Regions from separate parts of the Novibacillus thermophilus genome, predicted to be linked through region 1. Evidence: predicted binding sites of a transcription regulator. Region 1 holds the regulator's gene; the other holds the start of a gene.
The links. The regulator CtsR, encoded in region 1, represses protease genes until heat stress. The targets are predictions, from matches to a motif close to ATGGTCAATAAAGGTCAAACA.
Positions count from the first base shown of each region.

Region 2: a site for CtsR is predicted at 2,353-2,373, ahead of clpP (ATP-dependent Clp endopeptidase proteolytic subunit ClpP). Genes of this name have one in related genera too.

Region 1 is NZ_CP019699.1:89,240-92,654, forward strand. Features, by position in the region: gene B0W44_RS18960 (C40 family peptidase) at 102-1,301, shown strand; gene B0W44_RS00500 (CtsR family transcriptional regulator) at 1,552-2,025, shown strand; gene B0W44_RS00505 (protein-arginine kinase activator protein McsA) at 2,031-2,552, shown strand; gene B0W44_RS00510 (protein-arginine kinase McsB) at 2,570-3,415, shown strand, end outside.
Region 2 is NZ_CP019699.1:3,292,885-3,296,299, reverse strand. Features, by position in the region: gene B0W44_RS16085 (gluconeogenesis factor YvcK family protein) at 1-330, shown strand, start outside; gene whiA (DNA-binding protein WhiA) at 374-1,318, shown strand; gene B0W44_RS16075 (HPr family phosphocarrier protein) at 1,372-1,638, shown strand; gene clpP (ATP-dependent Clp endopeptidase proteolytic subunit ClpP) at 1,703-2,296, opposite strand; tRNA gene B0W44_RS16065 (tRNA-Arg) at 2,553-2,627, opposite strand; gene rpoN (RNA polymerase factor sigma-54) at 2,766-3,415, shown strand, end outside.

The sequences.
Region 1 (3,415 bases):
GGAAAAGAATCGGTCCCTGAGGTAAAAATCATAGGTTTTTGTGCCGATGTAATAACTACTAGTCTATGAAGCGAAATAGTATACAGGGGGAGTCATAAGTCGTGGTCAATCCGACAAAAGTAAAGAAAGTCGTACTTTCGTCCACCGTCGCGGGTATGATGTTGACCGCTCCGATGACGGGTTATGCGGCGCTTGGCGACCAAACGTTAAGGCCAGGCATGTCACACAGTGACGTGAAAGAGTTGCAAGAGTTGTTGCGGGAAAAAGGGTATTTCACTTACCACACGTCGACCGGATACTTCGGCAGCATGACGAAACAAGCTGTGATGGATTTTCAACGACATGCGAAAATTCGAGTGGATGGCATTGTAGGACCGCAGACATTTCAAGCGTTAAAGGTGACGTACTCTCGAGGAAAACAGACTTCCAATGCAAGTGCGACACCACTGCTTCGCTTAGGATCCCGCGGACAAGCCGTGACGGAGTTGCAAAACATGTTGAAAAGGGAGGGCTTGTACCGTTATCAAATTGACGGCATTTTCGGTTCCAGAACCGAGCAGGCGGTTCGGCAGTTCCAGCAAAAAAACAAATTGCTCATAGACGGGATCGTCGGACCGCAAACGTGGGCTGCTCTGAACGGTGTGGAGTCTCAACCGGACAAACCGACCCAAGCATCCCCGCCCAAACATAGTTCCAATCCCGTTTTGCGCCTTGGCGCCCGCGGGGAGGCTGTGAAAGAACTGCAAAAAAAATTGAAGGAAGCGGGTGTCTACCCGTATGCCGTCGATGGCCTCTTCGGTCAGCAGACCCTGTCTGCTGTCAAAAGCTTTCAGCTGCAGCAAGGGCTCGCCGTTGACGGCGTCGTCGGCCCTAAAACGTGGGAAAAGTTGAAATCGCCGGACAAAAACAAGTCGGGAGGGAGCAATTCCGGCAGTACGCGTTTGAATGTCATTCAATTGGTGGCGGATGCCAGCAAACTGATGGGCGTGCCTTACGTGTGGGGTGGCACGACACCCAGCGGTTTCGACTGCAGCGGGTTTATCGTGTACGTGTTTAAAAAGCAAGGTGTCCACCTGCCCCGGACAGTGGCTGAACAGTGGAAGGTCGGAAAGAAAGTGAGTAAACCGAGTGTCGGAGATGTGGTCTTCTTTGAAACGTATAAACCGGGTCCGTCCCATAACGGCATATATGTGGGAAACAACCAGTTTATTCACGCCGGATCGTCAACGGGGGTCACAGTGAGCAATATGAACTCCAGTTATTGGAAGTCCCGTTATTTAGGAGCGCGACAACTGCATTGAATGATTTTTAAGCTGATACCATACAATGACATAGAGACGTCACGAAGCTTGGGATCTACAACGTCTTGCGAAGATGTGGACGTTCCCAAGCTTTATCTTTTTTAGCAAATGGAGCTGAGAATTGTGTGTGGCGGTATGAAGTGTACCGTGTTTAGGGGAATATAAGAATAAAGTTGAAAAAGCTCTTGTCAAACAGATGAGAACTTTATATAATATAGTCAAAGTTAGTCAAAGTCAACGGAGGTTGCCTATGGCTAATGTTTCTGATGTGATCGAACAGTATATCAAGCAAGTATTATCAGAATGTGACGATGGCGTTTTAGAAATTCAGCGCAGTGAGTTGGCGAAGCTCTTTCAGTGTGTGCCGTCTCAGATTAATTACGTCATCAGTACCCGCTTTACAGTGGAAAAAGGGTACAAAGTCGAGAGCAAGCGCGGCGGAGGCGGTTACATTCGCATTCAAAAAATTGAGTGGACGTGCCCCAAGTCTTGGTACGACAACGTGATGCGCTTGATTGGCAACCGCGTGACTCAAGTGGCGGCGGAAGGGATTATTGACCAGCTGGAAGAACAGAAACACGTGACAGAACGGGAAGGGCGCTTGATGCGCACTGTCGTTTCCCGGAATGTGTTGAACGTTCCGACGCCGTTACGCGATCAGTTGCGGGCAAACATTTTGCGGGCCCTCATTACGCAATTACTTATTCGCGAAGAAGGAGGTTAAACAGTATGGTTTGCCAAGAATGCGGTGAAAGGCCGGCATCTCTTCACTTTACGAAGATCGTCAACGGGGAGAAAACGGAATTCCACTTGTGCGAAGCGTGTGCCAGGGAGAAAGGTGAGATTCTGCCTGGAACTCAAAACGGCTTTTCCATCCACAATTTACTGTCTGGCATGCTCAATTTTGACTTTCCGAATCAAACGGCGTCCAAAGCGAAGACGTCGCCTAAAAGTTTGCGTTGCGGGACGTGCGGACTGACGTACCAACAGTTCAGCAAGATGGGCCGATTTGGTTGCAGCGACTGTTACCGGCACTTTGAGCCGGTGCTAGAGCCTTTGTTTCGGCGCGTACACGGTAATACGACCCACAGCGGCAAAGTGCCTGAACGGGCGGGAAGCCAGCTCAAACGCAAACGCGAACTGAGTGACCTGAAGGCGCTGCTCAACCAGCTCGTCGCCAGAGAGGAATTCGAAGAAGCGGCTCGCGTACGGGACCGCATTCGCGAATTGGAACAGAATCGTGAAGCTTAAGCGGGGTGAACGGTTAAATGGCATTACAACGGTTTATGAAAAACGCTGTAAGTGAATGGATGAAAGGGGAAGGACCCCATTCGGACATTATGATCAGCAGCCGCATCCGCATCGCGCGCAATTTCCGCGACATTCCTTTCCCGATGTTGGCTACATCTTCGCAAGCGAATGAAGTGATTAAGCGGGTGCACCGCGCATTTCAAAAGATAGGTACACATAGACAGCTGGCCGGTTCGGAACTCATTCGCATGGATGACTTGACCGAATTGCAGCGCCGCGTTTTAGTTGAAAAGCATTTGATCAGTCCGGCGCTGGCCGAGGAATCCCGGCAAGGTGCCGTCATCTTGAGTGGAAGCGAAGCTGTGAGCATCATGATTAACGAAGAAGACCACCTGCGCATACAGTGTTTGTTCCCAGGCTTGCAGCTACAGGAAGCGTGGACCCTCGCCAGCGAGTTGGACGATCAGTTTGAACAGGAGCTCGACTTCGCTTTTGACGAAAAGCGCGGTTACTTGACGAGTTGTCCGACGAATGTCGGGACTGGAGTTCGGGCTTCGGTCATGGTCCATCTCCCTGCCCTGACGATGACACAGCAGATCAAGCGCATTTTGCCTGCTGTCACACAAGTAGGGCTTGCTGTCCGGGGCATCTACGGCGAGGGAAGTGAGGCGGTCGGGAGCCTGTTTCAAATTTCCAACCAAATTACACTGGGTCAGTCGGAACGGGAGATTGTCGATAAAATATCGAGTGTCGCCCTGCAAATCATGCATCACGAGAAAAAAGCGCGTGAACAATTAATGAATGAAGCCCGTTTAAAATTAGAAGACCGCGTACAGCGCTCCCTTGGCATTTTGTCGCACGCC
Region 2 (3,415 bases), 430 kb from region 1:
ATGTTCGTCTGCAATGTGATGACGCAACCGGGAGAGACGGACGGTTTCACGGCGAGTGACCACCTGAAAGCCATTCACGATCACGTCGGTGACGGGTTGTTTCACTGCGTCCTAGCCAACAACTGTGAGCCGCCCGACCCAGTGGCGAGGCAGTATCAAAAAAAAGGGGCAGTCGCCGTGCGCCTGGACTCAGATCGGATCAAACAGTACGGATACGATGTGATCGCCGACAACTTTCTCCAGTACGAAACTTACGTACGGCATGACACAGGGCGGTTGAGCCGTCGCATTGTGGAGTTGATCAGTCGAAAGCACCGCAGTCAAGTGTAACGTTCTTGGGCTGTTTTAAAGGCATGTGAAGGAAGTGATCATTGTGTCGTTTGCGTCCAAGACGAAAAAAGAGCTGACGCAAATTGAGGCTAAGCACTGTTGTAACAGAGCAGAATTGTCGGCTGTCGTCCGGATAAACGGAACCCTCAATATTCAGGGGCACCGCGTGTCGCTGGAAGTACAAACAGAGAATGCAGCCATCGCCAGGCGCATCTACCTTTTGATCAAACGACTATTTGGCATCAACAGCGAACTTCTCGTTCGGCGCAAAATGCGGCTGAAAAAAAACAACGTGTACTTAGTGCGCGTTCCCGGGCGAGGGCGCGACATTTTAAAAAGCTTACGCATCGCAGGCGAGGATGGTCAGTACAAGCCGGGCATTGACCCGTCCCTCGTTCACTCGACCTGCTGCGCACGCGCATACTTGCGCGGGGCATTTTTAGCTGGAGGGTCGGTGAACAGCCCGGAGAGCGGTTCTTACCACCTCGAACTGGCGGCGTTGTACAGGGAGCACAGCGAAGCCCTACGGCATCTGTGTAATCGGTTTGACTTGAACGCGAAGTGGATTGAGCGCAAAAACGGGTACATCGTCTACGTCAAAGAGGGAGAGAAAATTACACAGTTTCTCAATCTCATCGGTGCCCACCAGGCCCTCTTGCACTTTGAAGACGTGCGGATCGTGAAAGACATGCGCAATTCTGTCAACCGGATCGTCAACTGTGAAACGGCCAATTTAAATAAAACGATCAGCGCCGCAATGCGACAAGTGGAAAATATCCGTCTCATCGAGCGGGAAATTGGACTGGACCAGTTGTCACCCCGATTGCGGCAAGTGGCAGAATTAAGGCTTCGCCATCCGGACATGAGCTTGAAAGAGCTCGGGGAACGGCTGTCCGGCCAAAAGGTGAGCAAGTCCGGCGTTAACCACAGATTGCGAAAATTGAACCAAATTGCGGATAAATTGAGGAATGCGAGTAACAGGGCATAAAGACGTGTTATAATAACATCGATTGTTCTATATTCCCTTAGGAGGTTCGAAAAATGGCGGAAACAGCTGAACAGAATGTCGTCGTCAAATTGAAGACGGGATTGCATGCGCGCCCGGCAGCGCTGTTCGTACAGGAAGCCAACAAATACTCTTCCGAAATCTTCGTGCACAAAGGCGAGAAAAAAGTGAATGCCAAAAGCATTATGGGCATTATGAGCCTCGCCATCAGTACGAACACGGAAATCACCATTTCGGCCGAAGGCTCCGATGCCCAGGAAGCCGTTGACGCCCTTGTGGCAATGGTCAGTAAAGAAGAGTAGCCGACATAAAAAATGCAACCGATCCACTTTTAGGATCGGTTGTCTTCTATACACCTATAAGACTTTACTTCACGGGCGGGCGTTGAATAATGTCGTCGACCAGACCGTACGCCTTGGCTTCTTCTGCGCTCATGAAATGATCGCGGTCGGTATCTTTTTCGATTTTTTTCAGCGATTGTCCCGTCTGTTCTGAAAGCAGTTGGTTTAAGCGGTCGCGCAGTCGTAAGATGCGTTTGGCTCTGATCTCGATGTCTGCCGCTTGTCCCTCTGCGCCGCCGAGCGGTTGGTGAATCATGACTTCGCTGTTAGGCAGCACGAAACGCTTGCCCTTCGTTCCGGAAGAGAGCAGAAACGCTGCCATGGACGCCGCCAATCCGATACAGATGGTGCTCACGTCCGGTTTGATGTACTGCATCGTGTCGTATATGGCCATACCAGCTGTAATTGAACCGCCGGGGCTGTTGATGTACAGGGAGATGTCTTTGCTGGAGTCCTCTGCCTGTAAAAACAACAGCTGTGCCACGACTAAATTCGCCACCTGGTCGTTAATGGGGCTGCCTAAGAAAATGATCCGGTCTTTTAACAAGCGGGAATAGATGTCGTAAGCTCTCTCGCCGCGATTCGTTTGTTCTACCACTGTCGGAACTAAAGTGGTCAATGTCGTAACCTCCTCATAGTTAAGTCATTCAGTTTACGTCTTTTTATCATAACGTAAAGGTCAAAAAAGGTCAAACTCAACCCTGTATGTATTTTGCAGCAATTGTCACACTCCTTATTGTATACTACTTTTGACAGATTGATAACCTTCAAGGTAAAACACGCCCCTTTTCCCGGACGACGGGGTGGAGGAAAATCAAAAGCGCCCTGCCGACTTGTGGCAAGGCGCTGAACCCTTGGGATATTCCGTTTATAAGTGGTGCGCCTACCAGGATTCGAACCTGGGCACCTGGTTCCGGAGACCAGCGCTCTATCCCCTGAGCTATAGGCGCAGAGAGTGAAACATTAACTATTATATGTGATTTCCCGTTCACAATCAAGACGGCATTCATCAAAAAAATTGACATGTAAGTTGACAAAAGTAGATACAGAACGCCGATTTTTTGTTATCATAGAGACAGGTGATCACAATGCAAGCGGGAATGCATCTCGTTCAAGAACAACGTCAGCAGTTAGTCATGACTCCCGAGTTGCGACAGGCCTTGTCTGTATTGCAGTATTCCATAACAGAGTTAAACACGTACCTGGCAGAACAAGTGATGGAAAACCCGGTACTCGACTGGGAGGAACCGACATCCGGGACGGTGACATCGTGGAAAAATTTAAAATACCGCCAGACTGATGAGACACCGGACAAGTGGTGGGAGAACGTCAGTGTTGGGAAGTCGTTACAGGAACAGATGGAAGAGCAGTTACGTCTCGTAAACTTGAAACCGCTTGAAAGGCGATTGGCCCTCTTCATATTGGGCCACTTGGACGAAAGGGGTTACGTCCAGCTATCCGTGCACGAAGTGTGTAAACGTTTTAACACAGATGAAGAAACGGTTGAACGCGTTTTACACACCTTGCAGCAATTCGAGCCGGCGGGCATTTGCGCCCGCGACTTGCGCGAGTGTCTGCTGTTGCAAATTGCGCGCATGCAGGATGCCCCGCCTCTCCTAGCTCCCTTAGTCCGGGACCACTTGGAACATTTGGCAGAGGGCAAGTGGAAGCAAGTGGCACTCGCATTGGACTGTGACGAACGCACGTTGCAACAACTGGTGGATATGCTTCGCAAGTT